DNA from 4 places in the Streptomyces sp. NPDC047869 genome. Region 1 is predicted to be linked to each of the others. Evidence: riboswitches for the same ligand, from Rfam matches in the RefSeq annotation. Region 1 holds a riboswitch; each other region holds the start of a gene.
The links. Region 1 has a riboswitch for cyclic di-AMP ahead of AB0924_RS37860 (M23 family metallopeptidase). Riboswitches for the same ligand answer to the same signal wherever they lie in the genome.
Positions count from the first base shown of each region.

Region 2: another riboswitch for cyclic di-AMP. It lies ahead of AB0924_RS23320 (peptidoglycan DD-metalloendopeptidase family protein); the one in region 1 lies ahead of AB0924_RS37860 (M23 family metallopeptidase).
Region 3: another riboswitch for cyclic di-AMP. It lies ahead of AB0924_RS10425 (transglycosylase family protein); the one in region 1 lies ahead of AB0924_RS37860 (M23 family metallopeptidase).
Region 4: another riboswitch for cyclic di-AMP. It lies ahead of AB0924_RS18675 (C40 family peptidase); the one in region 1 lies ahead of AB0924_RS37860 (M23 family metallopeptidase).

Region 1 is NZ_JBEYRK010000054.1:17,711-25,371, forward strand. Features, by position in the region: gene AB0924_RS37855 (aldo/keto reductase) at 1-832, opposite strand, end outside; gene AB0924_RS37860 (M23 family metallopeptidase) at 976-2,022, opposite strand; cyclic di-AMP (ydaO/yuaA leader) riboswitch at 2,030-2,198, opposite strand; gene AB0924_RS37865 (PP2C family protein-serine/threonine phosphatase) at 2,361-3,611, opposite strand; tRNA gene AB0924_RS37870 (tRNA-Met) at 3,813-3,886, opposite strand; gene AB0924_RS37875 (dihydrofolate reductase family protein) at 3,952-5,085, opposite strand; gene AB0924_RS37880 (MarR family transcriptional regulator) at 5,155-5,694, shown strand; gene ribA (GTP cyclohydrolase II) at 5,844-6,488, shown strand; gene AB0924_RS37890 (SDR family oxidoreductase) at 6,521-7,300, opposite strand; gene AB0924_RS37895 (NUDIX domain-containing protein) at 7,297-7,661, opposite strand, start outside.
Region 2 is NZ_JBEYRK010000018.1:104,169-111,829, forward strand. Features, by position in the region: gene AB0924_RS23315 (alpha-galactosidase) at 114-2,213, shown strand; cyclic di-AMP (ydaO/yuaA leader) riboswitch at 2,484-2,679, shown strand; gene AB0924_RS23320 (peptidoglycan DD-metalloendopeptidase family protein) at 2,684-3,649, shown strand; gene AB0924_RS23325 (SGNH/GDSL hydrolase family protein) at 3,904-4,689, shown strand; gene AB0924_RS23330 (TetR/AcrR family transcriptional regulator) at 4,813-5,403, opposite strand; gene AB0924_RS23335 (Glu/Leu/Phe/Val dehydrogenase dimerization domain-containing protein) at 5,471-6,652, opposite strand; gene AB0924_RS23340 (MBL fold metallo-hydrolase) at 6,834-7,661, shown strand, end outside.
Region 3 is NZ_JBEYRK010000006.1:81,616-89,276, forward strand. Features, by position in the region: gene AB0924_RS10400 (NAD(P)/FAD-dependent oxidoreductase) at 1-363, opposite strand, end outside; gene AB0924_RS10405 (Ppx/GppA phosphatase family protein) at 900-1,856, opposite strand; gene AB0924_RS10410 (DUF501 domain-containing protein) at 1,853-2,392, opposite strand; gene AB0924_RS10415 (septum formation initiator family protein) at 2,475-2,951, opposite strand; gene eno (phosphopyruvate hydratase) at 3,074-4,381, opposite strand; gene AB0924_RS10425 (transglycosylase family protein) at 4,722-5,414, opposite strand; cyclic di-AMP (ydaO/yuaA leader) riboswitch at 5,419-5,591, opposite strand; gene AB0924_RS10430 (transglycosylase family protein) at 5,768-6,820, opposite strand; gene AB0924_RS10435 (cytochrome P450) at 6,969-7,661, opposite strand, start outside.
Region 4 is NZ_JBEYRK010000013.1:51,538-59,198, reverse strand. Features, by position in the region: gene AB0924_RS18705 (adenosylmethionine--8-amino-7-oxononanoate transaminase) at 1-1,086, opposite strand, end outside; gene bioB (biotin synthase BioB) at 1,079-2,305, opposite strand; gene AB0924_RS18695 (8-amino-7-oxononanoate synthase) at 2,453-3,580, shown strand; gene AB0924_RS18690 (DUF397 domain-containing protein) at 3,676-3,900, opposite strand; gene AB0924_RS18685 (helix-turn-helix transcriptional regulator) at 3,910-4,770, opposite strand; gene AB0924_RS18680 (ATP-binding protein) at 4,982-5,440, shown strand; gene AB0924_RS18675 (C40 family peptidase) at 5,633-6,106, opposite strand; cyclic di-AMP (ydaO/yuaA leader) riboswitch at 6,110-6,333, opposite strand; gene AB0924_RS18670 (hypothetical protein) at 6,675-6,983, opposite strand; gene AB0924_RS18665 (ATP-dependent Clp protease proteolytic subunit) at 6,991-7,629, opposite strand.

The DNA.
Region 1 (7,661 bases):
CCGTCGGCTGGGCGGCCAGCCAGGCGAGGGCGACCGTGGCGACGGGGGCGTCGTGGGCGCCGGCGATCTCGTCCAGGGCCGTGAGCACCCGCTGACCGCGCTCGGAGTCCAGATGCTTGGCGGCCGAGCCGGCGCGGGCGCTGTCGACCGTCGTGCCGGGGCGGTACTTGCCGGTCAGGAAGCCGGAGGCGAGGGCGAAGTACGGGACCGCCGCGAGGCCCTCACGGGCGGCGAGGTCCTGCAGCGGACCCTCGTAGGTGTCGCGGGAGACCAGGTTGTAGTGGGGCTGGAGGGCCACGTACCGGGCCAGGCCCTCGCGGTCGGAGAAGTCGAGGGAGGCCCGCAGCCGCTCGGGGCTGATGTTGGAGGCGGCGATCTGCCGGACCTTGCCCGCCTTCACCAGCTCGTCCAGGGCCCCGACGATCTCCTCCACCGGCACCTCGGGCTTGTCGAAGTGCGTGTAGTAGAGGTCGATGTAGTCGGTGTCCAGGCGGCGCAGGGAGGCGTCGGCGGCGGCCTTGATGTTGGCCGCGGTGAGGCCCTGGTACTCCGGGTGCTGGCTGACCTTGGTCGCGACGACGACGTCGGAGCGGTTGCCGCGGGCCTTGAGCCACTTGCCGATGATCGTCTCCGACTCGCCGCCCTCGTTGCCCTCGATCCACGCCGAGTAGGAGTCGGCGGTGTCGACGAAGTTGCCGCCGGCCCCCGTGTAGGCGTCGAGGACGGCGAAGGAGGTCTCCTCGTCGGCGGTCCAGCCGAAGACGTTGCCGCCGAGGGCGAGCGGGAAGACCTCGAGGTCGGAGGAGCCGAGTTTGCGCAGAGAAGCAGTCATGTCCGGTTACAACGATCACCCCGGTACCGCCCATTCCGGGACCGTGCGAACGGTGTGTGAACACGGCCGCAGCCCTGACGCCGGGGCGTCAGGGCTGCCGGATCGAGATGCCGGGGGCCGGGGTCAGGAGGCCCGGGCCGGGCTCAGGGGTTGAGGCCCTTGCCGTGCAGCCACGCCATCGGGTCGATGCCGGTGGCCGCGCCGCCGGGGTGGACCTCCAGGTGCAGGTGCGGGCCGGTGACGTTGCCGGTGGCGCCGACACGTCCGATGACGTCGCCGGTGCTGACCTTCTGGCCGGCGGAGACGCTGATCGAGGACTGGTGGCAGAACCAGAGCTCGGTGCCGTCGTCGAGGGTGAGGACGGTGCGGTAGCCGTAGGCGCCGGCCCAGCCCGCCTCGGTGACGGTGCCGCTGTGGATGGCCTTGATCAGCGTGCCGGTGGGCGCGGCGAAGTCGAGGCCGGTGTGGTAGCCGGAGGACCACATCGAACCGGCCTGGCCGAAGGTCGAGGTGATCGTGTACGAGGACGTCGGCAGCGTGTACTGCTTGGCCAGCTCGGCCAGCCGCTCCGCCTCGGCCTTCTTCGCGGCGGCGGCCTCGGCCTCCTTCTTGGCCTCGGCGGCCTTGGCCTCGGCCTCGGCCTTGGCCTCCTTCTGCGCCTTGGCGGCCGCGTCGGCGGCCTTCTGCCCGGCGGCGGCGGCCGCTGCCGCGGTGGCCGTGGAGTCGGCCTTGCTCTGCTGCTGCTCGGCCTGCGTCATGATCCGGTTGCGCAGGGTCTCCCCCGCGTCGGAGGCGTCCTGCTCACTGTCGGCGGCGGTGGTGCCGACCGAGCTGAGTGAGGCCGTGGTGGCCTTGGACGCCTCGGAGTGGTCGTCGTCGAACAGGGAGCCGACGGAGGGCAGGTCGGGCATCGAGATGGACACCGGCGGCTTGCCGGTGTGGGCACTGGCCATGCCGCCCGCGCCGACTGCCGCTATGACGCCGACGCCGAGGACGGTGGAGCTGCGGGCGAGCCCGCCGCGCTGCTTGGCGACGCGGTGCCGGCCGCGTACGGGACGGATGGACTCCTCGGTGGGGTTCCATTCCTCCCAGGGACCCTCTTCGGCGCTGTAGCCGCCGTAGCCGAATGTTTCGGTGTCACGCTGGCTGGGCACGTAGGGGGCTTCGGGGGCAGGCCGGTTGGACGCCACGCGGGCGTACTCCTTTCCTTCCTCCGCCTACCGGGTTAGCTGACGGGTTCGGAGCAGGAAGGTCTCCTACGCGCGTATACGTACCGAGAACCCGATCGGTTCACGGTGGCATCCGCGTGATTCACCCCAAGGTGGTGGTTCCCCGGTTCCCTTGCGGGATTCGGCGCGTGCGCACGGAGCCGCCTCTTGTGACGGCTGGGACGACCGCGCTGCGTTATCGAACGTTAATAGACCCACCTGTGAGATTCCAAGCCGTTCGGCTTGATCATTAATGTTCCCGAGGGTGGACGTACGCCGCACGGCCGTGAAAAAGGGGCGAGTTGACCCGCATTCAGGAGTCACGGAGTTTTTGATGGTGACTCAGCAGTGAAGCGGAGGGCTGCCGTCCGATCACTGTTGGTCACATCCGCCCCGGGCCGGCGTACGGCCAGCAGCGCCATGTCGTCCGCCATGCCGCCCCCGGAGTGCCGCCTGACCTCCGCGGCGAGCCGGATGAGCAGAGTGGGCGGGTCGGGGAAGCGGCGCCCGGCGAGCCGGCGCACCGGATCGTAGAACCGGCCGTGGGCGTCACGGGCCTCGGTGAGGCCGTCGGTGTACAGCAGCAGGGTGGAACCGGCCGGGAAGCGGTACTCGGCCGCGCGGTCGGGCCACCGGCCGAGGTCGCCCATGCCGAGCGGCAGCGCGGGGTCGTCAGCGGTCAGGGCGCGCAGCGTGCCGTCGGCGTGCAGCAGCAGGGGCGGCGGATGACCGCGGTTGACGACCCGCACCACCCCTTCCCCGTGGGGCAGTTCGGCGAGGACGACGGTGGTGAAGCCCTCCAGTGCGTCGACCCCGCGCCGGGTGCCCTCGCGGGCCAGCGCCCGCTCCAGCCGCCCGGCGACCGCCTCCAGCGTGGCCTCGTGCTCGGCGGCCTCCCGGAACGCCCCGATCACCACGGCGACGGCGGCGACCGCGCCCATCCCCTTGCCGCGCACGTCCCCGACGACCAGCCGTACGCCGTGCGGGCCGTCCTGCACCGCGTACAGGTCGCCGCCGATGAACGCGCCCTCCTGCGCCGCCTCGTACCGGGCCGCGATGTCGAGGCCGGCGATGCGGGGAGCGGGCTCGGGCAGCACGGCCCGCTGGGCGGCCTCGGCGATCTCCCGGACGGAGGCGAGCCGCCGGTCGCCGAGGCGTACGACCCGGTTGATGACGACGGCCAGCAGGGCGACCGTGGCCACGGTGACGATCTGGGTGACGGTGTTGACGTCCAGGCCCGGGCCGAAGTGGGCGTGCACCACATAGGTGGCGGCCAGGGCGGCCAGCCCGGTGAGGAGCGTGGTGCGCAGCGAGGCCAGGGGCGCGGCGACCAGCGGAGCGGCGGTGAAGAAGGGCACGGCGGTGAAGTCGCGCGGGGTGAGCAGGTCGTACAGCAGCCCGCCCGCGATGAGCAGGAGGGAGAGGGCGTGGGGCAGGGTGCGCGCGACGCGGCGGCGGCCCCGTTCCGGCGGCAGGGGCACGGGGCCGGGGCCCGGGTCCGGGACGGGTCCGCCGGGGAACCTGTCGCCCGCCCTGGGGTACGGGCTCTCCTCCACCTCACCAGGGCGCACTGCTGGTCTCCCGTGTCCTCGACGTACGACCAGCGTGGCGGGGGCGCGGGAGGCGGGCGACTGCTGTGGCCCGAGCGGATGACCTGCTGTGACGTACGCCACTCGCCTTGTGGGCGCGGCTCCCTCGGTATCCGGCGGGAGCCGGGCGGGAAACACTCAGGGCCGGAATCCATGTACTGGATTCCGGCCCTGAGTCTTCAGTAGCGGGGACAGGATTTGAACCTGCGACCTCTGGGTTATGAGCCCAGCGAGCTACCGAGCTGCTCCACCCCGCGTCGTTGTGTCTCAAGCATACGCCATCCGCGGAGTGCTCGGCACACACGTTTCCGCGCGGTGCCGCTCAGGGCAGCAGATGGGCGTTCGGCGCCTTGGCGGGGCCCTCGTACTCGGGGAGCAGGATGACGTCCACACCGGCGGCCGCCAGCACCCCGCTGCCGTCGGCGCCGGGGACGAAGGTGTCCGGCTCCCGCCAGGCCGTGACCACCCGGCGCACGCCCGCGCGCATGATCAGCTCGGCACAGGGTGCGGGGCGGGAGGCGCGGCGCGAGCAGGGCTCCAGGCTGCTGTAGACGGTGGCACCGGGCAGCCGGGGGTCGGCCGGGTCCAGCTTCGCCAGGGCCGCCTCCTCGGCGTGCACCACGGGGTCGCCGCCCTCGCGCGAGTGGCCGCGGGCCAGCTCGGTGCCGTCGGCGGCCACCACGACCGCGCCGACGCTGAACGCGGTGCGGGAGGGCGGGCACAGGGCGGCCAGCTCGCAGGCGGTGGCCAGCCAGCGCCGGTCGGCGGCGGCCGGCGCGGGGCCGGTGCCGGGGGCGGTGGGTTCGTAGCGCATGAGGACGACGTCCTCGATGCGGCGGGACTCGGTGAGCCGGAGCCGGCCGCCCTGGTACGCCCCCGGGCCGAACAGGCGCGGGGCGGCCGGGTCACCGACGAAGAGCGGGGCGAGGACGAGCTGGAGTTCGTCGGCGAGACCCTGCTGGAGGAGCTGGGTGTGGACGGTTCCGCCGCCCTCGACCATCAGGCGCCGCACTCCGCGCACGTCGTGCAGGTGCTCCAGCAGGGCGCGCCAGTCGAGCTCGGGGCCGAGGGTCACCACGTCGGCGGTCGCGCCGAGGACGCGGGCGGCCCGCCCGGCGCCCCGGTCCGTGGTGTACACGAGCTTCTCGCCGCCGGTGTGCCAGAAGTGCGCGGCCGGGTCGAGGTCGCCGGAGGCGGTGACGGCGATCTTCAGGGGGTACGCGGGCCGGCCCTCGGCCACCCGGGCGGCGCGCCGCCCGGGCGAGTTGACGAGGAGCCGGGGGTTGTCGGCGCGGATGGTGCCGGCGCCGATCAGGATGGCGTCCACCGAGGCCCTCACCTCGTCGACGCGGTCGAAGTCGGCCGGGCCGGAGAGCAGCAGCCGGTCGGGGCCGGTGTCGTCCAGGTAGCCGTCGAGGGAGACGGCGGCGGACAGCAGGACGTACGGGTACGGCATCGGCGCGCTCCCTCGCGAAGACCCCGGCGGAGTCTTGGTTCAAGTTTGAAACAAACTTACACTGGCGACATGACGACCCGCTGGCTCACTCCCGAGGAGCAGCGCGCCTGGCGCGCCTACATCGCCGCCTCCCGGCTGCTGGAGGACGCCATCGACCGGCAGCTCCAGCAGGAGGCCGGCATGCCCCACCTGTTCTACTCCGTGCTGGCCAACCTCTCCGAGGCGCCCGAGCGGCGACTGCGCATGACCGACCTCGCCGAGACCCTGAAGATCACCCGCAGCAGGCTGACCTACGCGGTGACCAGGCTGGAGCGGGACGGGCTGGTGCGCCGGGAGGACTGCCGCTGGGACCGGCGCAGCAGTCTCGCGGTGCTGACGCAGGAGGGGATGGCCGTGCTGGAGCGTACGGCACCCGGACACGTCGAGACGGTCCGCACCACCTTGTTCGACCGGCTCACGCCCGAGCAGGTGGGGCAGCTGGAAGAGATCTGTGCCGGGGTGGCCCGGGTGCTGGAGGGGGAGGAGACGGGGGCCGCGGCGGAGGACGTGCCGTGGCGGCGGCGGTCGTCGCCCTGTTCGGGGCAGCCGCCCGAGCCGCCGCGCTCCTGAGCGCGGCCCGCGCCCGGCCCGGGCGCGGGCGCCGCGCGGCGCCCCTGCGAAATGCGTTGCTTTAACTTTTAAGCATGCGATAGGGTCCCGGACCTAGCCACTGCTTCAAATCTGAAGCAGGTGCCAAGGGACGGAACCCGGAGGCCCGCATGTCCGACACCCCCGCCGCCACCCCGCGCGCCCGCGTCCGGGTGCCGCTGCACTTCGACGACGGCTACCGCGTCGACGCCGAACTCGTCACCTTCCACGGCCTCGGCGACGGCCAGGAGCACGTCGCCGTCGTCCTCGGCGAGCCCGGGGCGGTCCCGCTGGTGCGACTGCACTCCGAGTGCCTGACCGGGGACGTCTTCGGCTCGGCCCGCTGCGACTGCGGGCCGCAGCTCCGCGAGGCGGTCGAACGCATCGCCGAGCGCGGGGGCGTGCTGCTCTATCTCCGCCAGGAGGGGCGCGGCATCGGCCTGTACAACAAGCTCGACGCCTACGCCCTCCAGGACCAGGGCCTCGACACCTACGAGGCCAACGCCGCGCTCGGCCTCCCGGAGGACGCCCGCGACTACACGGCCGCCGCCCAGATGCTGGGCGCGCTCGGCATCGGGGAACTCGACCTGCTCTCCAACAACCCCGACAAGGCACAGCAGTTGCGCTCGCTCGGCGTCCTCGTCCGGGACCGGGTGCCGACCGGTGTCTTCACCACGGCCCACAACGTCCGTTACCTGCGCGCCAAGGTCCTGCAGACCCAGCACACGCTGCCGCTGGTCGAGTTGGACGCCCTGCCGGAACTGAGCGCGGGCTGAGCGGGGCCCGCACTTCGCCGCGCGGGGCCGGGCTAGTGAACGGAGAGGCCGCCGTCGACGAAGACCGACTGGCCGGTGACATAGGCGGAGGCGCGGCTCGCCAGGAACACCGCGGCGCCCGCGAAGTCCTCGGCCAGGCCGTTGCGCCCCACCATCGTGCGGGCGGCGAGCGCCGCCACCCGCTCCGGGTCGGACGACAGACGCGCGTTGAGCGGCGTCATCACGAACCCCGGCACCAGGGTGTTGCAGGTGACCCCGTACGGCGACCACGCCTCGGCCTGTGACCGGGCCAGCGACTCCAGCGCGCCCTTGGACACGCCGTAGGCACCGCTCTGCACGAACGCCCGGTGCGCCTGCTGGGAGGTGACGTGGATGATCCGCCCGAAGCCGCGTTCGGCCATGCCGGGTCCGAACCGCTGTCCCAGCAGATAGGGCGCCTCCAGGTTCACCGCCATGGTGGCGTCCCAGACGTCCTCGCCCAGCTCGCCCATCGGGGGCCGCAGATTGATCCCGGCGCAGTTGACGAGGATGTCGGGCTCCCCGAACACCCCGGCCACCTCCTCGGCCGCCGCGCGCACCCCGTCGCGGGTGCCCAGATCGGCGCTCACCCGGGCCGCCCGGCAGCCGTCGGAGGCCAGCTCCTCCACCGTGGCGGCGAGTTCCGCCTCCCCGCGCGCCACCACCACCACGCTCGCCCCGGCCCGCGCCAGGGCACCGGCGACGGCCCGCCCGATGCCGGAACTGCCCCCGGTCACCACGGCGACCAGGCCGTCCAGTGAGAACAGCTCCGACAGATACGCCCGCGAACTCATCCCCGCACCCTAAGGGCTGCCCCCTGGGCGAAGTCCCCGGGACCGCCCCACCCGTCGAGCGACACCCGGGTAGCGCCGCCGAGGTACCCGGAGAGCGCGTGGCGGGTGCCGGGCACGCAGTTCTCGGGCAGCTCGTCGACGCGGGTCCAGCGGACCTCGGCGTGCTTGGCCGGTTCCCGGTTCCCGGGCTCTCCTGTCCACTCGTGGGCGGCGAAGACGACGGTGAGGTAGCCGCCCGGCGCCTCGACGCCCCGGGCTCCGTGGATGAGGTGCGCGACCTTCAGCGCCTCGGGCCGCACGGTCAGGCCGGTCTCCTCGTACAGCTCGCGCACGGCGGTGGCGGTGACCGGCTCGCCCGGTT
Region 2 (7,661 bases), on a different contig from region 1:
ATACGACATCGATCATCTCGGGCAACGAGTTGTCCACAGGCGTTGCCACCGGAGCGTACCGGCCCCGATGATGTGCGCACCTGCGCGGATCTGTTGACACCTGTGAGGTCTCGATGGTGGACATCGCCGAGAACGGACGCACCTGGCTCCTGTCGGGGCCCACCAGCAGCTATGCCCTGCACCTGACCGAGGCGCACGAACTGCTCCACCTCCACTGGGGGCCCCGCATCGCGCTCGCCGACGCCGAGGCCCTGGCCCTGAGCCCGCTGCCCGTCTACCGGCCCTTCGAGTCCCCGCTCGACGGCCGCGAGGAGTACCCCGTCGAGGGCGGCCCCCGCTTCGTCCGTCCCGCCCTCTGTGTGCGCACCGACGAGCGGCGCGGCACCGAATGGCGCTTCGTGTCGTACGAATGCGACCGGGACGGGACGGGAGACGGCACCGACGGCGCGGAGCTGCGGCTGCGCTTCGACGACGACGGACTGGCGATCACCCTGCACTACCGGATGCGCGGTGACGTCGTGGAGCGCCGGGTCACCCTGGAGAACGGCGGGCACACGCGCGTGGAGCTGCTGCGCGCCGACGCCGCCACCTGGACCCTGCCCGAACGCGACGGCTGGCGGCTGTCCCAGCTGCACGGCCGCTGGGCCGCCGAGTCCCTGCTCACCCGCGCGCCGCTCACCCACGGCGAGAAGGTCATCGGCAGCCGCCGCGGCCACACCGGCCACCAGCACCTGCCCTGGGTCGCCCTCGACACCGACGCCACCGAGGAACGCGGCGAGGTCTACGGCTGCGCGCTCGGCTGGTCCGGCTCCTGGCGGATCGCCGTCGCCCAACTCCCGGACGCGCGCGTGCAGATCACCGGCGGGGCCGGCCACGACGACTCGGGCCTGCTGCTCCTGGCGCCGGGGGAGTCGTACAGCACCCCCGTCTTCGCGGGCCTGTGGAGCGACGGTGGCTTCGGCGGGGCCAGCCGGACCTGGCACGCCTACCAGCGTGCGCATGTGATCCCGGACGCCGAGCGGGACCGGCCGGTGCTGTTCAACTCCTGGGAGGCGACGTTCTTCGACATCTCCGAGGAGCGGCAGGCGGCGCTCGCCCGGCGCGCGGCCGGCATCGGCGTCGAGCTGTTCGTCGTCGACGACGGCTGGTTCGGGGCCCGCACCAGCGACCGGGCCGGGCTCGGGGACTGGACCCCCAACCCCGACCGGTTCCCGCACGGCCTCGGGCCCCTGGCGGACCAGGTGCACGGCCTCGGCATGCGGTTCGGTGTCTGGGTCGAGCCCGAGATGGTCAACCCGGACAGCGACCTGTACCGGGCCCACCCCGACTGGGTGCAGTACCAGCCGGGCCGCAGGCGGACGGAACTGCGCAACCAACTCGTCCTCAACCTCGCCCGGGAGGACGTCCAGGAGTACCTGTGGGAGCGGCTGGACGCCCTGCTGTCCGGCGCCCCGATCGACTATGTGAAGTGGGACTTCAACCGCTGCTTCACCGACGCCGGCTGGCCGGGGGAGCCGTACCCGCAGCGCCTGTGGGTCGACCACGTCCGCGCGCTGTACGCCCTGCTGGACCGGCTGCGCGCCGCCCACCCCCGGGTCGCCTTCGAGTCCTGCTCAGGGGGCGGCGGCCGGATCGACCTCGGTGTGCTGAGCCGCACCGACCAGGTGTGGACCTCCGACAACACCGACCCGCTGGACCGGCTCGCCATCCAGCACGGCTTCAGCCAGATCCACCCCGCGCGCGTGATGGCGGCCTGGGTCACCGACAGCCCGAACACCCAGCTCAACGGCAGGATCAGCGCCCTGCGCTTCCGGTTCGTCAGCTCCATGGCGGGTGTGCTCGGTATCGGCGGCGACCTCACCGAGTGGACCGACGAGGAACTGGCCGAAGCCAGGGAGTGGGTGGCCCTCTACAAGGAGATCCGGCCGCTCGTCCAGCGCGGCGACCTGTACCGGCTGCGGCCCCCGACGGGCGGCCTGAGCGCCGTCCAGTACGTGCTCGGGGACGAGGCGGTGGTCCTGGCCTGGCTCCAGACGCAGAGCTACGGAGAGCCGGTACCGCGCGTACGACTGCGCGGACTCGACCCGACGGCATCGTACGAATGCCGCGAAACGGGCGAAGTTCACAGAGGTGCCGTTCTGCTGCACCACGGACTGCCGACCGGGCTGCGCGGCGACCTGGATGCGGCAGTTCTCCGTCTGTGTCGCATCTGACCCTTATGTCCTGAGTGGCCCGTTCATTCCAACTAGGTGTGGAATAAAGGCGCCTGGGGCAGCGGGGCGTGAGGAGCGTCATAACCGTGACCGTCCGCTGTTCGTCATGTCCACCTAATGCCCAAGCGAATACGGGAAATTGACTCGACCGCGCGGGTGCGAATTCACGCACCGTGACCACGAATTTCCCATTTGGATCTTCTGGCACCTGAACGCCGGGAATCGGTCGCTTGTTTCCGTGCGTCGGGCTCGCTTACGTTCGCCATCAATCCGGACGGAACGCCGAATCCTGCCGCCGCCCGGAGTCCCACACACATGACCCGTGCGCGGCAGGAGCGGGGGACCCGCCAGGTACGACTGCCTGTCCCGGTCTCCGCGACAGGCTCGGGGTGCAGCCGCGCACCGCGCGGCCGGGCAGCTCCAGCCCGAACCCGACAGCTCACCTCGCAGGCGCCGGAGAGGAATGCGTCATGCCCGCGAAGGGTAAGCACCGCCGTCCCAAGACCCAGCGTTTCACCCGTTCCGTCGCCGTCGCCGGAACCGGCGGTGCCGCACTGGCCCTGCCCCTGCTGGGTGCCACCGGAGCGCACGCCGCCACCGCGCAGCCCGTCTCCGGAAAGACCGTGCAGTCCGTGGCGAAGACGGCGGCCGGGAAGACCGCCGCGCAGCAGGCCATTGGCGTTCGCACCTACACGGTGAAGTCCGGCGACTGCCTCGCGAAGATCGCCGGCGAGCAGCACGTGAGCGGGGGCTGGCACCGGCTCTACGCGGACAACCGGCAGGCCGTCGGCGAGAATCCGGCCCTGATCCACCCGGGTCTGAAGCTGTCGCTCGGCAAGAAGGCCGCCGCCCCCACCCGCGCCGAGTCCCCCGCCCCCGCGCAGCCTTCGAAGGCCCGGGCGGAGGCGCCGGCGAAGACCGCCCGGGCGACCCCCGCCACCCAGGCGTCTCCGTTGGCCCAGGCGTCCCCGGTGGCCCAGGCCACCCAGGCCACCCAGGCCACCCAGGCCGCCGAGGCGGCCCCCGCCACCGGCTACACCCTCCCGGTCGCCGCGCCCACCGTCGGCACCGCGTACCACGTGGCGGGCAGCATGTGGTCCAGCGGCTACCACACGGGCGTCGACTTCGTCGTCCCCACCGGCACCTCCCTCAAGGCCGTCGGCGCCGGCACCGTCGTCTCCGCCGGCTGGGGCGGCGCGTACGGCAACCAGGTCGTCATCAAGCTGAACGACGGCTACTACGCCCAGTACGCCCACCTCTCGCAGCTCTCGGTGTCGGCCGGTCAGACGGTGACCCCGGGCCAGCAGGTCGGCCTTTCCGGCGCCACCGGCAACGTGACCGGCCCGCACCTGCACTTCGAGATCCGCACCACGCCGAACTACGGCTCGGACGTGGACCCGGTCGCCTACCTCCGCTCGCACGGCGTCGCCCTCTGAGCCACCGGCGCCGAGGGACACGCTCCTCACGCCCACCTGCCTGACACGCCTCCGAAGGCCGGACCCCCGATCCCCGGGTCCGGCCTTCGGTGTGTCCGGACGGTCCCCGTACCGGCCGTATTCCTGGGTTGGCAATTTCTTTAAGGGTGTCTCATCTCACCGCTCGTCAACCCCTGCCTACGGTCGCGTAAGTCACATCCGAAGGTGAATCATGGTCCGACGTGGCAGACGATTCGAAGAGTGACAACACATCAGTGATCGGGTCGTACGTGGCGGTGGGGGACAGCTTCACCGAGGGCGTCGGCGACCCCGGGCCCGACGGGGCGTTCGTCGGCTGGGCCGACCGGTTCGCGGTCCTGCTCGCCGACCGGCGGCCCGAGGGCGACTTCAAGTACACCAACCTCGCGGTCCGCGGGAAGCTGCTCGACCAGATCGTCGAGCACCAGCTCCCGAGGGCCGTCGAACTGGCCCCGGACCTCGTCTCCTTCTGTGCGGGCGGCAACGACATCATCCGGCCGGGCACCGACCCCGACGAGGTGGCCGAGCGCTTCGAGCGGGCCCTCGCCCCCCTCGCGGCGGCCGCGGGCACGGTGATGGTGACGACCGGCTTCGACACCCGGGGCGTGCCGGTGCTCAAGCATCTGCGCGGCAAGATCGCCACCTACAACGGGCACGTCCGCGCCATCGCCGACCGGTACGGCTGCCCCGTGCTCGACCTGTGGTCCCTGAGGTCCGTCCAGGACCGCAGGGCCTGGGACAACGACCGGCTGCACCTCTCGCCCGAGGGGCACACGCGCGTGGCGCTGCGCGCCGGTCAGGCCCTCGGCCTGGAGATCCCGGCCGACCCGGAGCAGGCCTGGCCGCCGCTGCCGCCCCGGGGCACCCTGGAGATCCGCCGGGACGACGTCCACTGGGCCCGCGAGTACCTCGTCCCGTGGATCGGCCGCCGACTGCGCGGGGAGTCCTCCGGGGACCACGTCACGGCGAAGGGCGCGCTCTCGCCGGACGACATCAAGATGCGCATCGCGTCGGTCGCCTGACCCCGCGCGCGGCGTGACCGTGCCCCGTACCGCGATCCCGGCGGTGCGGGGCACGCCCGCGCGCCCACCGGAGTCCCGGCCCGTGTTCCGGGCCGGGGTGCTCCGGCCGGTCGACTCCGCGCGCTACAGGCCCAGTTCCCTGGCCAGGGCGTCGTTCACCCACTCCTGCGCGCGGGCGCGTGGCACCGCGCCCGGATAGGACGTGAGCTGCACGGCCAGGCCGTCGAGCAGGGCGGTGAGCCGCAGGGCCGTGCCCGTGGGGTCGGGGCAGGTGAACTCGCCCGCCGCCACGCCCTCCGCGATGACCTCGGCGATCGCCGCCTTCCACCGCTGGTCGAGGTCCCGGGTGACCGCCCGCAGGGCCGGCTCTCGCAGCGACACCGCCCAGCCCTCGATCCACAGCCGCCAGCCCTTGGCCTGGCCCGTGGGCGCGTACCAGCGCACGGCGGCGCGCAGCCGGCGCAGGGCGGAGGTCCGCCGGTCCAGCAGCGCGCGCAGCCGCGCGAGGTCGTCCTCGGCCGCGTAGGCGAAGGCGGCGGCGACCAGCTTCTCCTTCGTCGAGAAGTGGTACAGCACCAGCGCGTTGCTCACCCCGAGCGCCGAGGCCACGTCGGCGATCCTGACCGCCGCCACGCCCCGCGCCTCGATCTGCCCGATGGCGGCCCGCAGCATCTCCTCCCGCCGCTCGGCCACGCTCAACCGCACTCTCGCCACGCGGTCACCCTAGTCCGTCCGCCGACGCCGCCCCCCAGGGCACCGACGGCGGCCGTGCCCGCCGGGGTCAGCGGTACCAGCCGAAGCGCCCGGCGATCACCGGCAGCCGGTCCGACACCAGGGCGTGGGCGGCGGCGCGCGGCGTCGTCCCGTCGGCCCGCGCACGGTCCAGCACCGTCCCGGTCAGGGCCCGCATCGAGCGGCGGATGTGGGCGAACGCCTCGTCGGCGTCCGGGCCGATGTCGCCGAACAGCGTCCACCACCACCAGGCGTTGGTGGCGGAGTTGACCACCACGTCCGGCAGCACCGTCACCCCGCGCGCGGTCAGCAGCCGCTCCGCCTCCGGCAGTACGGGCATGTTGGCGGCCTCGACGATCCAGCGGGCGGTGATCCGCTCCTGCCCGGCAGTGTCGACCGCGTACGAGACCGCCGCCGGAACCAGCACCTCCGCGTCCGCCGACAGCCAGGCGTCGCCGGGCAGCTCACGGTCGGCCGGGCGCAGCGCGGAGCGGTCGAGCGTGCCGTAGGCGTCCCGCGCCGCCAGCAGCGCCTCCACATCGAGGCCGTCCGGGTTGGCGACGGTCCCCTTGACGTCGGCCACCGCCACCACCGTCAGACCCGCGCGCGCGAGGAAACGCGCCGTGGCCCCGCCCATCGTGCCCAGCCCCTGCACGGCCACCCGGGTGCCCCGGTACGGCACCGAGGCCCGGTCCAGGGCCGCCAGCACCGACTCGGCCACCCCGCAGCCGCCCGCCAGCTCGTCCAGGCCGACGCCGTCCACCCGCACCGCGAAGGCGTCGGCGAGCCGCGCGCGGGCCGCCGGCTCGTCGTCCAGCAGCGGGAACACGGCCTGAACGGTGGAGACCAGGCCCGCCTCGGCGGCGGCCCGGTCCACCAGGTCCTGGCTGAGACCCAGATCCTCGCCGGTGGTCCAGCAGCTCTCGATGTACGGCCGCATGGCGCGCAGATAGCGCACGAGGAGCCCGTAGGCCGCCGGGTCCCGCGGATCGCAGTCGATGCCGCCCTTGGCGCCGCCGAGGGGGACGTACCGGGCCTCCGGGTCGTAGTGCAGGGCCTCCTTCATCGTCATGCCGCGCGCGAGCCCGGTGACCTCCTCCAGCGTGCAGCCGGCGCGCATGCGCAGCCCGCCGCTGGCCACGCCGCGCACCAGCCGGTCGACGACCAGGAAGCCCTGGCGCCCGGTGACGTGGTCGGTCCACACGAGCGACATGAGGGGGGCGGCGGCCATGGGGGCTCCCGGGAGGGCGGTTACTGAACGACGGGTCAGTATCCGTAGCCGTCGGGCCGCTGTCAAAGCGCCGTGCGGGACGTCTCGGCCGACCGGGGGAGCGGGACGGCTCGGCGGGCGGCACCCCTGTCGGACGGGCCGACCATAATGGAGGACCTCAGCGACTTCACTGGAGGTAACCGTGACCGGATGGCGTTCCAAGAGCTCCGGGCTCAGCGCGCTGCAGCCCGAGGCCTTCGGCGCGCAGCCGCGCGGTGAGCGCCTCGCCCGGATCCGCCGTTCCCCGCACTTCAGGGACGGCGTCTTCCAGAACCCGGGCGGCACCGCCCGTACCCGGCCCTCCGGCTCCACGCTCGACCTCGCCAAGGTGTTCCTGGACAAGGACACCCGGCCGCTGCGCTCCCCGGACGGCACCGTCCCGGTGCACGCCACCACCCTCGCCGACCTGGCCAAGCCGCCCACGACGGGGCTGCGGGTGACCTGGATGGGCCACTCCAGCGTGCTCGTGGAGATCGACGGTCACCGCGTCCTGTTCGACCCCGTCTGGGGTGAGCGCTGCTCCCCCTTCCCCTTCGTCGGGCCCAGGCGGCTGCACCCGGTGCCGCTGCCGCTGGCCGCGCTCGGTCCGGTCGACGTGGTGGTGATCTCGCACGACCACTACGACCACCTGGACATGCCCACGATCAAGGCGCTGGCCGGTACGGACACCGTGTTCGCCGTGCCGCTGGGCGTCGGCGCGCACCTGGAGCACTGGGGCGTCTCGGCGGACCGGCTGCGCGAACTCGACTGGCACGAGTCCACCGAGGTCGGCGGCCTCACCCTGACCGCCACCCCGGCCCGCCACTTCTGCGGCCGCGGTCTGCGCAACACCCAGCACACCCTGTGGGCCTCCTGGTCCGTCACCGGCGAGGAGCACCGGGTCTACCACAGCGGTGACACCGGCTACTTCGAGGGCTTCCGCGAAATCGGCGCCGCCCACGGCCCGTTCGACGCCACGATGATCCAGATC
Region 3 (7,661 bases), on a different contig from region 1:
CGGGAAGGTGCGGGAGACCGCGCCCATCGCGATGACCAGGTAGTCGAAGGGCAGCTCGTACGCCTCGCCCACGAGGGGGGCGATCGTGGCGACCTTGCGGTCCTGGTCGATGGTGGTGACCCGGCCGGTGAGGACCTCCGCCTTCGGCAGCACGCGTCGCAGCGGGACGACGACGTGGCGAGGGGAGATGCTGCCGGCGGCGGCTTCGGGGAGGAAGGGCTGGTAGGTCATGTACGACCGGGGGTCGACGACCGTGACGGTCGCCTCGCCGTAGCGCATCTTCTTGAGGATGCGCCGAGCTGCGTACAGGCCTACGTACCCACCGCCTACTACGAGGATCCTGGGACGCTCCGTGGTGCTCATGGCATCGAGTATCCACCCGGCTCAGGGGGGCTGCTCGTGCGCCCCTTCACAAGCTCCGGCATGCCCTGTGCTAAACTCCGCGGCCCGCGTGACGCAGGTCATGTCGCGAACCCGGAACCGCGGGGCGGTCTGACCCGTTGTCAAGGCCGCGTGAGCTGCCTCTCTGTCGATTCAGGGCGTCCGTGAGGAACCGGAAACGTCCTCGGAGCCTCCCCCTCGAGCCTCTCGTGCAGCCACCGTCTGAACATGTTCAAACGGCAGACGAACCCCCGGAAGGGCCAACCGGCCCTGTTTCCCGGCCGAACGGGACGGAATTCCTTGTGAAGAAGTTCACGAACTTTCCCGACGGGGTGTCGCCGGAGGCACCGAACGGCTCGCTCACACGTTATCCGAGCTGCTCAACAGAGGCTACTCATCAGTAGCATGCGGACGGAAGAAGCCCCCGGGGGCGGGGTGTTGGCCGGGGACGCCGGCGGCCCGGGCCGTCGGCGTCCGCTTGCCGGCAGACGCGGGATGGTTTTCTTCAGCACCACCCGTTACGGCGTCATGCTCTCCGCCGCGCTGAAGGCGATGCCGTCGAGGATGTCGTGCTCACTGACGACGACCTCCTCGGCCCCGGTCCGCTCCATGATCGCGAGCAGTACGAGGGCGCCCGCGCCGATCACGTCGACCCGGCCCGGGTGCATGGAGGGGATCGCCGCGCGCTCGGCGTGCGTGGAGTGCAGCAGCTCGTCCGTGATCTCGCGGACGCGCTCCAAGGTGACCCGGGAGTGGTGGATGCGCGCGGAGTCGTACTCGGGCAGCTCCTGGGCGATCGCCGACACGGTGGTGACCGAGCCGGCGAGGCCGACCAGGGTGCGTGCCTCGCGCAGCGGGACCGTCCGCTCGGCGAGGTCGAGGGCGGCCTCGACGTCCGCCCGTATGGCCGCGATCCGCTCTTCGGTGGGCGGGTCGGTGACCTTGCCCTCGTGCACCAGGTGCCGTTCGGTCATCCGCACGCAGCCGACGTCCACGGACCGCGCGGCCCGTACGTGGTCGTCGCCGACGACGAACTCGGTGGAGCCGCCGCCGATGTCCACGACGAGGTAGGGGCGGGGCAGGTCGTCGCGGCCCCGGAGCTCGTTGGTCGCGCCGGTGAAGGAGAACTCGGCCTCCTGCTCGCCGGTGATGACCTCGGGCTCGACGCCGAGGATGTCCACGACACCGCGCACGAAGTCGTCCCGGTTCTCCGCGTCCCGGGAGGCGGAGGTGGCCACGAAGCGGATCCTCTCCGCGCCGTGCTCCTTGATGACCTCGGCGTACTCGCGGCAGGCGGCGAAGGTGCGCTCCAACGCCTCGGGGGCGAGCCGGCCGGTGCGGTCGACGCCCTGGCCGAGCCGCACGATCGTCATCCGCCGGTCCAGTTCGACGAGTTCACCGGTCACGGGATCGGCGTCGGCGACCAGCAGGCGGATGGAGTTCGTACCGCAGTCGACGGCGGCCACGCGGGTCACTTCTCGTCCTCCCCGGCCGGCTCGCACGGCGTCACGCACGGTCCCTTGCTCCACCACTCGGGGAGCATCGCGATGGCCTCGTCGCCGAGCGGGTTGACGCCCGGTCCGGCGGCCAGCGAGTGGGCCACCAGCACGTGCAGGCACTTCACCCGGTCCGGCATGCCGCCGGCGCTCGGGAAGCCCGCCAGCACCTCGATCTCGTCCCGGCGCCGGATGTAGTCCTCGTGGGCGGCCCGGTAGGCGGCGGCCAGCTCGGGGTCGGTCCCCAGCCGCTCGGTCATCTCCTTCATGACGCCGTCCGCCTCCAGCGTGCCGATCGCCGAGTTGGCGCGCGGGCACGTCAGGTAGTACGTCGTCGGGAAGGGCGTGCCGTCGGGCAGCCGGGGCGCCGTCTCCACGACGTCCGGCTGACCACAGGGGCAGCGGTGCGCGATGGCCCGCAGGCCCCGCGGCGGGCGGCCCAGCTGCTGCTTGAAGGCCTCGACGTCCGCGTCGGTGGGCTCGGTGCGCGGAGTGGGCGGCGGAGGCGTTTCCATGACTGCTTTCAGGGTGGCTTTCTGTCGGTGGCCGGCCCGCGGGCCGGTTACTGGTGGCGGCCGGTGGCCGGCCGGGGTCCGGTCACTGGTCGGAGGCGTCCGCCTTGTCGACCCCGTCCCAGACGTTCGCGTACCAGGGCCGGCGGGCGGCCCCGAGGTCCGCGCGGGACTGCTTGGCCTCGCCCGGGTCGACGACGACGTAGCCGGTCTCGCCGGGCATCACATAGTGCAGCCGGCGCCGGATCTGCTGCTCGGCGTAGGCGTCGTCCTGCCAGCGCGCCTTGAGGTCACGCAGCTGCTCGACGCGCTGCCGGGCCTGCCCCCGCTCCCGCTGGAGGTCGGAGATCTCGGCGCGCTGGGAGACGTACTGCCGCATCGGGTAGGCGAGGGCGACGATCAGCGAGCACAGCACCAGTGCCAGCAGGGCCGCGCGGCCGGTGAGCCGGGAGCGGCGGGCCTGCCGTTTGGTCTGGGAGCGGTAGACCCTGGCCGCGGTCTGCTCGCCGAGCGCGCGCAGCCTGGTGGCGGTGGAGAAACGGTCCCGGTCCTTGACGGCCATCTGGCTCTCCGCCTCCCCTTCCACGTGCGTACGTCCCCGCACACGGTACGGGACCGGGTACGGGGACGTACGTACGACTGGCTGATATCCGGGTCGTCCCGTTCGGATCGGCCCGGCGGAGGTCAGCCCTTGGAGACCTCGGTGTGGCCGCGGAAGCGCGGGAAGGCGCTGCGGCCGGCGTACACCGCGGCGTCGTCGAGGATCTCCTCGATGCGCAGCAGCTGGTTGTACTTGGCGACGCGCTCGGAGCGGGCCGGGGCGCCGGTCTTGATCTGGCCGCAGTTGGTGGCGACGGCCAGGTCGGCGATGGTGACGTCCTCGGTCTCACCGGAGCGGTGGGACATCATGCACTTGAAGCCGTTGCGCTGGGCCAGCTCGACGGCGTCCAGGGTCTCGGTGAGCGAGCCGATCTGGTTCACCTTGACCAGCAGGGCGTTGGCGGCACCCTCGTCGATGCCGCGGGCGAGGCGCTCGGGGTTGGTGACGAACAGGTCGTCGCCGACGAGCTGGACCTTGTCGCCGAGCTTGTCGGTGATGATCTTCCAGCCGGCCCAGTCGTCCTCGAACAGCGGGTCCTCGATGGAGACGAGCGGGTAGGCCGCGACGAGCTCCTCGTAGTACTCCGTCATCTCGGCGGCGGAGCGGTCCTTGCCCTCGAAGAGGTACTTGCCGTCCTTGTAGAACTCGGAGGCGGCGACGTCGAGCGCGAGGGCGATCTGCTCGCCGGGCGCGTAGCCGGCTTCCTTGATGGCCTCGAGGATGAGGTCGAGGGCCTCGCGGTTGGAGCCGAGGTTCGGGGCGAACCCGCCCTCGTCGCCGAGGCCGGTGGACAGGCCCTTGCTCTTCAGGACCTTCTTCAGCGTGTGGTAGACCTCGGTGCCCCAGCGCAGGGCCTCGGAGAAGGACTCCGCGCCGATCGGAGCGATCATGAACTCCTGGATGTCCACGTTGGAGTCGGCGTGCGAGCCGCCGTTCAGGATGTTCATCATCGGCACCGGCAGCAGGTGCGCGTTCGGGCCGCCCAGGTAGCGGAACAGCGGCAGGTCGCTGGCCTCGGAGGCGGCGTGCGCGACGGCGAGGGAGACGCCGAGGATGGCGTTGGCGCCGAGCGAGCCCTTGTTGTCGGTGGCGTCCAGGTCGAACATGGCCTGGTCGATCAGGCGCTGCTCGGTGGCGTCGTAGCCGACCAGCTCCGGGCCGATCTGCTCGATGACGGCGAGGACGGCCTTCTCGACGCCCTTGCCCTGGTAGCGGTTGGGGTCGCCGTCACGGAGCTCGATGGCCTCGAAGGCACCGGTGGAGGCACCGGACGGCACGGCGGCACGACCCGTGCTGCCGTCGTCGAGGCCGACCTCGACCTCGACCGTGGGGTTGCCTCGGGAGTCCAGGATTTCCCGGGCTACGACGACGTCGATGGACGGCACGAGCATCTCCTTCATGGATGTGACGCTGGAAGTGCGGGGCGGGGTGCCTTTCGGCTCTGCCTTGCGACTAGAGCCTAACCGTCCAAGGGGCGTCGGCCACCGACCGACCGTCCCGTGGACAGAGAGACGGTACCCATTGTTCCTGTCCGGAACAAAGCGGTTCGGTGAGGTTCCGCGAACCAATGGGGGAAGGGGGCGGGAAAAAACACAGCCCCGCCCCGGTGCGTACGGGGGAACACGCACCGGGGCGGGGAGCCCGTGGGGGACGGGAGGAATGGCCCTCACGAGGCCTTCAGCTTGGGGGACGGCCTTGTGAGGGCACTGTGGTTCCGGTCGGAGCCAGGCGTCACTTCAGGTGCAGCTGCTGGCCCGGGTAGATGAGGTCGGCGTCCTGGACGATGTCCTTGTTCAGCTTGAAGAGCTTCTGCCAGCCGCCGTCGACCTTGTGCTTCTCGGCGATGGTGCCGAGGGTGTCGCCCTTGACCACCTTGTACTCGCCGTCGCCCTTCTTGACCTTCTTACCGGTCGGGGTGGTGACGGTCTTCTTCGCGCTCGCGGCCGGACGCTCGCTGGAACGGGAGGCGGCCTGCTGGTCGCCGGCGCGGGTGGCGGTGCTGCCCGAGGAGGTGCTCTTGGAGGAGCCGCTCGGGGCGGAGCCGCTGTAGGGGGTGCTCGACAGGCCCTTGCCGCACACCGGCCAGGCGCCCTTGCCCTGGGCGGCGAGGACCTTCTCGGCGACGGCTATCTGCTGGGCCTTGGAGGCCTGGTTGGCCTGGCCGGCGTACTGCGTGCCGCCGTAGGCGGCCCAGGTGGAGGCGGAGAACTGCAGACCGCCGTAGTAGCCGTTGCCGGTGTTGATGGACCAGTTGCCACCGGACTCGCACTGGGCGACCGCGTCCCACTCGGAGGTGGTGGCGGCGGAGGCGTTGCCGGCCGCCATCAGCGGGGCGGCGACGGCGGCGCCGGTAACACCGGCGAGCGCGATGGCACGGGTGGCCTTGGACGGACGACGGTGCTTGCCCTTGCTGGAGAACAGCATGGATGGATCCCCTCACCGACGCCTGCGAGGTGAGCTGTCGGGTTCGGGCCGGTTGAGTTGCCCGGCCGCGGGCCCGCTTTCACGGGCCGCGGCTCCACCCCTAGCCGGTTCCAGCGCGACCGCTGGTTCCGGCACTTACCTTGGGTCCCCCGCTCCTGCCTACGGCGCTTTACGCGACGACTGTTCCCGGGCGGCCGCTGGCAGGATTCGGCGTTGCGACAGCCGGGGCTCGTGGTGACGAGCGGTCACGACCGTAGACACGCGATCGAGGGAATTTCAAAGACGATCAGGGCTTCTGAGACTCATCCCACACTTTCACCGAAGCGGACATCAATGCCCAATCCGGTCGTCAACTACCGCTGCTTTTGGCCCGTTTCGCTACCGACTTCCAGGGTCTGACCGGCGGAGATGTGGTTCGGGTCGGTACCGATGGCCTTCTTGTTCCGGGCGTACAGCTCGTGCCATCCGCCGTCCACGTCAAGGGAGTCGGCGATGGAGGCGAGGGTGTCGCCCTCATGCACGGTGTAGGTGTCCGTCCCGCGGGAGGCGTGCTTCCCCGACGAGGAGGCGCTCTGACCGTTTGTCACGCTTTCGTCCGCACTGCCGCCGCGGTGACGTCCGCCACTGCTGAGTGCTCCGGTGTCGACGAGGCTCCAAGAACCGCCGGTCTGCAATGAATTGTCCGAGTCTTCCACGACCGGGTCCGGGGTCGCGGACTCGCTCCCCTGTGACTCCTCGGCGCGCGGCGAGGTGGATTCGTCGGACTCGGGAGTGCCCGTGCCCGTGTCCGACCCCTTGGAGCCGGCACTCTTGCCCGCGCCCGGGGACGACTTGCCGGCCGAGCCCGAGGAAGAGTCGGAGCCGGAGTCGGAGGAGTCGGGCGAGGAGGTGGAATCCGGCAGACCGGACGAGTCGGGATCACCGGCGGAATCGGACGAGTCCGTGGAGCCGGAGGAGTCGCCGGACCCGCCATGGTCCGAGCCGGACTTCCCGGAGCCTCCGACGCCCGTGTCGACGTCCAGGGACCCGGAGTCGGAGGTCAGGCCGGAGAGCAGGGCACAGGTGGTCCAGGGCGTGGTGCCCTTGTCGGCGAGGATCTTCTCGGCGACGGCGATCTGCTGGGAACGGCTCGCCAGGTCGGCGGTGGCGGCGTACTTGGTGCCGCCGTAGGCGTTCCAGTCGTCCTGGGAGATCTGCAGTCCGCCGTAGTACCCGTTGCCCGTGTCGGCGCTCCACGAGCCGCCGCTCTCGCACTCGGCGACCTTGTCCCAGGTCGTGCCGTCGGCCGCGTTGGCGCTAGCGGCACCTAGGAGCGGGATGGCGATGGCGGAGCCGGTCACTCCGGCCGCGACGAGAAGAGCCGGAGCCTGACGGGGGCGACGGTGACGACCGTTCCCGGAGAGCATGCGGAAGCCTTTCGTGCGACAGCGGGAGCGACGCGGCACCCAATGCTCGGGCCGCGTTGATGGGTGAACGTATAGGCACACGATCACTTGTCACAAGTTCATGCCGCACAGATCACATGAAGATCACAAAGTTGAACGCCCGTCATGTTTACGGTTGTACGGGCTGTTCCTTGGCCGGGGTGAACTCCACGGGCAGGGTGCGCAGCCCGCGCATGATGAGCCCGCCGCGCCAGCGCAGGTCGGCCGGATCGGCCGCGAGCCGCAGGTCGGGGAGGCGGGTGAGGAGCGTGGCGAGCGCGGTCCGGCCCTCCAGCCGGGCGAGCGGGGCGCCGAGGCAGTAGTGGATGCCGTGGCCGTAGCCAAGGTGCTGGTTGTCCCCGCGGGCGAGGTCGAGGACGTCGGGACCGGCGAACCGCTCCGGGTCCCGGTCGGCGGCGGCGAGGACGACGAGCACCGGGTCGCCGGCCGCGATCTCCTGCCCGCCGAGGGTCAGCGGCCCGGTGGCGAACCGCCAGGTGGCCAGCTCGACCGGGCCGTCGTAGCGGAGCAGTTCCTCGATACCGGTCTCCAGCAGACCCTGTTCGCCGCGGGCGAGGGAGTCCTGCAGCCGGTGGCGCTGCTCCGGGTGGTTGAGCAGGGCGTAGGTACCGTTGCCGATGAGGTTGACGGTCGTCTCGAAGCCGGCGAACAGAAGGATGAAGGCCATCGCGGCGGCCTCGTTCTCGGTGAGGTGCTCACCGTGGTCGGAGGCGCGGATCAGGCCGGAGATCAGGTCCTCGCCCGGGGTGGGCTCGGCCGGCAGTGCCGCACGCTTGCGGTGGATCAGCTCGGCGAGGTAGCC
Region 4 (7,661 bases), on a different contig from region 1:
CTTCACCCTCGGCAGCGCGGCGGCCGGTGCCAGGCCCGCCCGCAGGCCCGCCTCGATCCGCCGGACCTCCGCCCGCCAGTCCTGCCCGAGCAGCAGGCCGATCGAGGCACAGGCCACGGCCGCCGCCAGCGGGTTGCCCATGAACGTCGGGCCGTGGGCGAGCACCGGCACCTCGCCCCGCGAGATGCCGTCCGCCACCCGCGCCGTGCACAGCGTGGCCGCCATGGTGAGATAGCCGCCGGTCAGCGCCTTGCCCACGCACATCACGTCCGGGGTTACGCCCGCGTGGTCCGCCGCGAACAGCGCGCCGGTGCGCCCGAATCCGGTGGCGATCTCGTCGAACACCAGCAGCACGCCGTGCTCGTCGCACGCCTCGCGCAGCACCCGCAGATACGCGGGGGAGTGGAACCGCATCCCGCCGGCCCCCTGCACCACCGGCTCCACGATCACCGCGGCCAGCTCGTCGGCGTGCCGCCCGATCAGCTCACGCAACCGCAGTGCGTACGGCTCCTCGTACTCGGCCGGCGGAGCGTCCGCGAACACCTGACGCGGCAGCACACCGGTCCACAGGTCGTGCATCCCGCCGTCGGGGTCGCACACCGACATCGGGTTCCAGGTGTCCCCGTGGTAGCCGCCGCGCCAGGTCAGCAGCCGCTGCTTGGCCGGGCGGCCGAGCGAACGCCAGTACTGCAGGCACATCTTCACCGCGACCTCGACCGACACCGAGCCGGAGTCGGCGAGGAACACATGCTCGAGCCCCTCTGGAGACATGTCGACAAGGAGCTTCGCCAGCCGGACGGCGGGCTCGTGCGTGAGCCCGCCGAACATGACGTGGCTCATCCGCCCGAGCTGCTCACGGGCCGCCTCGTTGAGGACGGGGTGGTTGTAGCCGTGGATCGCCGACCACCACGAGGACATGCCGTCGACCAGCTCGCCCGAGCCGTCGGCCGGGCGCAGTCTGACCCCGCTCGCCGACTCCACGACGAGCGGTTCGGCGCGCCCGGGCATCGGACCGTACGGATGCCACACATGCCGCCGGTCCAGCTCCAGCAGCTCGGGCACGCTCAGGCCGGGCAGGTCAGGCATTGGGCGCGAGATCCGTTCCGGCGCCCCGGCGGCGCACGGCGACCAGGTCGGTGCGCGCCTCGTTCGCCGCGGGCTCCGGTGCGGACGCCGTACCGCAGACACCGCCGCCCTCGTGCGAACCGCAGCCCGCCTCCGCGTGCGAACCGCAGCCCGCCTCCGCACCCGACCCGCACCCGGCGCTTCCGTGGGAGCCGCAGCCGCCGGCGGCGGCCGCCGCCCGGTGCTCGGGCAGGGTCACCTGCTCGGCGCCCTCCACCTCGAACCCGGCGTCCGCGATCATCTCCAGGTCGGCCTTGCCCGCCTGGCCCTCACTGGTCAGGTAGTCGCCCAGGAAGATGGAGTTGGCCAGGTTCAGGGCCAGGGGCTGCATGGTGCGCAGGTGGACCTCGCGGCCGCCCGCGATGCGCACCTCGGCGTCCGGGCAGACGAAGCGCACCATGGCGAGGATGCGCAGACAGCGCTGCGGGGTGAGGTTCCACTCCTTGCCGAGCGGGGTCCCCTCGAACGGGATCAGGAAGTTCACCGGAACGGAGTCCGGGTCGAGCTCGCGCAGCGAGAAGACGACGTCCACCAGGTCCTCGTCGCTCTCGCCCATACCGGCGATCAGCCCGGAGCAGGCGGACAGCCCGGCGGCGTGCGCCTTGTTCACCGTGTCCACCCGGTCGGCGTACGTGTGGGTGGTGGTGATGTCCCCGTACGTGGCCTCGGAGGTGTTCAGGTTGTGGTTGTAGGCGTCCGCGCCCGCCTCGCGCAGCCGTTCGGCCTGGCCGTCGGAGAGCAGGCCGAGACAGGCGCACACCTCGACGTTCTCGTGCTGGTCCTTGATGGTCCGGATGGTCTCGGAGACCCGGTCCACGTCCCGGTCCGTGGGGCCGCGCCCGGACGCCACCAGGCAGACCCGCTTGGCGCCGCCCGCGAGGCCCGCGGCGGCGGCCTCGGAGGCCTCGCCGGGCTTCAGCCAGGTGTACTTGAGGATGCCGGCGGTGGAGCCGAGCCGCTGGGAGCAGTAGGAGCAGTCCTCAGGGCACAGGCCGGACTTGAGGTTGACCAGATAGTTGAGTTTCACGCGCCGGCCGAACCAGTGCCGGCGCACCTTGCCGGCCGCGGCCACCACATCGAGCAGGTCGTCGTCGGAGGTGGCGAGCACGGCGAGAGCCTCGTCGCGGGTCGGCGACTCGCGCCGAAGCCCCTTGTCCACCAGCGTGTTCAGCAGGTCCATGAGGCACGATCCTGTCCTACGGGACCGCCTCGGGCCAAGGAGAGTTTGCACAACGGAGACGGTTCACCGTGTGGGTATTGCCACACCCTGGGTGGAGGGCCGTACGGCTAGTGTCTGTCCGCTACCTACAAAAGCCCCGGAGGACCCATGGCGTTCGGCTGGATCGACGAGCAGGCCGAGGCGCGCCGTCGCGCCGGACTCGTACGGACCCTGCGCCCGCGCCCGGCCGACTCGCCGCTGCTGGACCTGGCGAGCAACGACTACCTGGGTCTCGCCCACCATCCCGAGGTCGCCGAGGGAGCGGCCGGGGCCGCCCGGACCTGGGGCGGCGGGTCCACCGGTTCCCGGCTGGTCACCGGTACCACCGAGCTGCACACCGAGCTCGAGCGGGAACTGGCGGACTTCTGCGGCTTCGAGGCGGCCCTGGTCTTCTCCTCCGGCTACGCCGCCAACCTGGCCGCGGTCACCGCGCTCGGCCCGCACGGGTCCCTGATCGTGTCCGACGCGGGCAACCACGCCTCGCTCATCGACGGCTGCCGGCTCGCCCGGGGCAACACCCAGGTGGTCGGGCACGCCGACCCGGAGGCCGTGGGCAAGGCGCTGGGCACGCACCCGGGACCGGCGATCGCCGTCTCCGACACGGTGTTCTCCGTCGACGGCGACGCGGCACCGCTGGCCGCCCTGGCCGAGGCGTGCCGTGAGCACGGCGCGGGCCTGGTCCTGGACGACGCGCACGGGCTCGGGGTGCTGGGCGACGGCGGCCGGGGCGCCCCGTACGCCGCCGGGCTCGCGGGCGCCGCGGACGTGGTCGTCACGGCGACACTGTCGAAGTCGCTCGGCAGCCAGGGCGGTGTGGTGCTGGGGCCGGCCCGGGTCGTCGCCCACCTGGTCAACGCCGCCCGCACGTTCATCTTCGACACCGGTCTCGCCCCCGCGGCCGTGGGCGCCGCGCTCGCGGCGCTGAGGCTGCTGCGGCGCGAGCCGTCGCGGGCGGAACGGGCCCGCGCGGTCGCCGCCGAACTGCACGCACGGCTGACCGCCGCGGGTCTGGAGGCGGTACGACCGGACGCCGCGGTGGTCTCCGTGCGGGCTCCGTCCCCGGAGCAGGCCGTGCGCTGGGCGGCCGACTGCCGTACGGCAGGCCTGGCCGTGGGCTGCTTCCGTCCTCCTTCCGTGCCCGACGGCATCTCGCGGCTGCGGCTGACCGCCCGTGCGGACCTCTCCGGGGCCGAGATCGAACGCGCTGTACGTGTGATTCGCGAGGCGCGACCATGAGTCGGCGTGACACGGCCGCACGTCTGGCGAAAGTGATCGGATCTGATCAGTAGGGGTCGGCCCGCCGGCCGGTGGTCAGGTCGGGTTCGACCCGGTCACCGGAGCGTTGCCACGAAGCCCGCCCAGCTCCCGGGGGAGAAGAGCAGCGCGGGTCCGGCCGGAGCCTTGGAGTCGCGCACGGCGAGCAGTCCGGCCCACGGGCCGGAGTGCGGCCGGGCCGTCTCCACGCAGTTGTTCGCTCCGGTGCTGTAGCTGCTGCGCAGCCACCGCACGTCGTGCAGATCGGTACTGGCTGGGACGTTCCGAGGCAGTGCTGTCATGGTGCCTCCTTACGCGCCGTCACCTATCCCGGCGATGTAGTCCAACGATTCCTCGGGTGAAAGGGCGTGGAACTGAAGGGTGTCGAAGGCCTCGGCGTAGGCCATGAGGTCTTCTTTCCGTTCCAGGTAGAGGCTACTCGTCAACTGGTCGAGAACAACCACGTCCAGATCAGAAGTGCGCGGAAATGAGAAGATAACGAAAGGCCCGGTGAGGCCGACATGCGCCCCCGCCGCGAACGGCAGTACCTGGAGCCGCACTTGGGGCAGCCGGGCGGCCTCCATCAGCCGTTCCAGTTGCCGCGCCATCACCTCGGGGCCGCCGACCTCCCGCCTGAGCACCGCCTCGTCCAGTACCGCGGTCAGCTCCAGCGGCGGCTCGGACCGGAGCACGTCCTGCCTCGCCAGCCGCACCTCCACCAGGGCGTCCAGCCGCTCCTCGTCCACTCCCTCCACCGCTGCCCGGGTCACCGCGCGAGCGTATTCCGGCGTCTGCAGAAGGCCGGGAACCACCGTGGTCTCCAGGGTGCGCATCCCGCTCGCCTGCGACTCCAGACTGATGAAGTCGCGGTAGGTGGGCGGCAGGACGCCCCGGTACGCGTGCCACCAGCGGTTGCGGCCGCCCGCGTCCCCCGAGCCCGTCAACATCAGGAGCATGTCGCGCAGTTGCCGGTCCCGGACGTCGTAGGCGTCGAGGAGTAACCGCACGTCCGCCGGCCTCACCCCACTGGCGCCGGTCTCGATGCGGCTCACCTTCGACTGGTGCCAGCCCACCAGAAGGGCCGCCTCGCCACTGGTGAGCCCGGCCCCGGTGCGCAGCGCACGCAGTTCGGCGCCCAGCTTGCGGCGCCGCACCGCGGGACCGTTCTGCATGGGAACTCCTTACTCCTTCCGGGCCGCCCGGATACGGTCTCGCGTCGCAGAGTTCACCGCTTCGGGCGACAGATATATGCATATCTTGGTGGATCGCTCCCCTGACCGGCCCGGTGATGGCAGTCTGGCGAAGAAGCACCAGTCCGGGACCGTACTCGAACCATCCGCTCCTCGTCGGACTGCGGTCCCGTGGGAAAGGGACGACGTCGCCATGGCAGACCACCTGGAAGCATCCGTCACTCTGCCGAGCGATCCCGCCTCGGTCTCCGCGGCCCGTTCCTACGTGGTGGGCACCCTCGCGGAGTGGGGCCTGCCGTCGGACACCGACGTGGCCGACACCGTGCGACTCATCGTCTCCGAACTCGCCACCAACGCCGTGCAGCACACCTTCGGTCAGTCACCCACCTTCACGGTCGACATCGCGCTGGACCGTGACGAACACCTGCGCATCGGCGTCACGGACAGCCATCCGCGCTTTCCGAAGAGACTGCCCGCCGCCGTCCAGCAGGACAACGGGCGCGGCATGGTCATCATCCGCTGGCTCACCGCCGAGTGCGGCGGCAGACTCCGCGTCCGCCCCACCCGCGAGGGCGGCAAGACGGTGTCGATCGAACTGCCGTGGACCCCCCAGGGGGAGCAGCTCACGGCGGCCGGGCAGCAGGAACCCTAGAAGAGGAACTGCGGAAGCCGGGGGACCACGGCCCGGCGCGCGGCCCTGCGGCCGCCCCGGCGGCTCGCCACGGAGCCGGACGCGGCCGCGCCGCCCCGGGGCCGCCCGCGTGCTTCAGGCGGGCACCGGGACGGCGCCGACGGTCAGGGGGAGCGGCCCTGCTGCTGGAGCCGCTCCAGGGGCGGGGCGGGGTCAGCTGACCCGGCCGTACCAGACGCTCCGTGTCCAGATCTTCTCGAGCCGCACCACGGCCCCGGTCTTCGGGGCGTGCCAGATCTTGCCCTTCCCGGCGTAGATGCCGACGTGGTAAACGCTGGATCCAGAGTGGAAGAAGACCAGGTCACCGGCCCTGCGGTGGCCGGCGGAAATATGCCGGGTCCGGTTGTACTGCTGGGCTGCCGTACGCGGCAGCTTCTTGCCCGCCTTCTTGAACGAGTAGAGCGTCAGACCCGAGCAGTCGAATCGGCGCGGACCGGTTGCCCCGTACTGGTAAGGGGAGCCCTTCTTGGAGGCGGCGATGTGCAGAGCCTTCGTCGCCAGCGTGGCGGCCGAGGCCTCGCCGGCCAGGCCGGGCACGGCGATGGAGCCGCCCACCGCTGCAAGCGTAAGAGCCGAGGCCGTACCGGCCCGGGCCATCATCGACGGGACACGATTCAGCGCAGTCATGCGCAACCCTTCGTCAGCCGCCTGTGAAGGATGACCTGTCGGATTCGGGCTGGCGAAGTGGCCCGGCCGCGTTGCCGCGGCTTCACCCCAAGGGCTGCTCGGCACGACCGTCCGTCTGCGACGAACGTCCGTCCCGGCGACCCGTCTTGCCTGGGTCCTCCACTCCTGCCGATCCACTCCTGTCGACCGGTCATCCGGGCGGCGGCAGGACTCGGCGTCCGCACGGATCGCCCCGCCGCGGTGGCGGGGGCTTGTCGTCAGACAGGGATCTTCACTCACAGGTGTCCGAAAATCCCAACGGAACCGGGGATTTGTGGCGTTACTCACCACTCACCCGTTCGGGTGGACACTGCTCTGTTCGAGTTGCCGTCAACTCCCGGACGTAGCCCCGGACCTGGGAAGAAGCACCTCCGCGCACGTCCTTGATCCGCCGATCGCGCAAGTCGGAGGGTCAGAAAAACAGCCTGGAGATACTCCGGCCGGGGGTACGTCGTTCGGGCCGTTTCAACTCCACGCCGGGCGGACCGTCGACGATCGGGTCCACCCGGCGCGGGAACCGGCGTCCGGGTCAGCCCACGCAATCGGGCGGGAGCACGACGCGCGCGGTACGGCGCTCACCGTCGAGCACCCGCAGCGCCCGTGCCAGCGTGTCCCCGTGCAGCTCCGCCTCGCCCCGCCGGTGCATCAGGGCGAGCGCGTCGCGCAGCTCGGCCGCCTTGCGCACCAGGGCCTGCGCCGCGCGCAGCCCGCTGTAGGTGTCTCCCGGCCGCGCCGGGTTGATCCGGCCGAGCAGGTCGACCGCCTCCAGGTAACGGTCGATCAGCTCGCCCTCGGCCCTGGTCAGCGCGGGCAGCGGCGGAAGCTCCGGCGGCAGCATCGGCGGGTCACTCCGCCCGCTCGGCGCCGGGGGCGGTCTTGCGGCTCGGGACGACACCGTCCACCAGTCCGTACGCCAGCGCGCCCCGCGCGTCCAGCACCAGATCCCGCTCCAGGTCCTGGCCGACCTGCTCCGGCGTGCGCCCGGTGTGCCGGACCAGCATCTCCTCCATCAGCGCCCGCATCCGGGTCAGCTCCCCGGCCTGGATGAGGAGGTCGCTCGGCTGTCCCTGGGCCGGTTCGGGCAGCGCGGGCTGCTCGAGCACCACGCGCGCGCCCGGCAGGATGAAGCGCTTGCCCGGGGCGCCGGCCGCGAGCAGGACCGCGGCGGCGGAGGCGGCCTGGCCCAGGCAGTAGGTCTCCACGTCGCAGCGGACGTAGCGCATCGTGTCGTAGACGGCGGTCATGGCGCCGAACGAGCCGCCCGGGCAGTTGAGGTACAGCGTGATGTCCCGGTCCGGCGCGGTGTGTTCGAGTTGCATGAACTGGCTGATCACATCGGTCGCCGCGGCGTCGTCGAGAGCTGACCCGAGGAAGACGACCCGGTTCTCGAACAGCTTCGAGTAGGGATCGAGCGTGCGGTCCCGGCCCGTGTCCGTGCGCTCGGTGAACTCGGGCAGGACGTGGCGGGCGGACGGTCGTGCCATGGACGTACCCCTCCTCGCGACGGGGCCTCCAG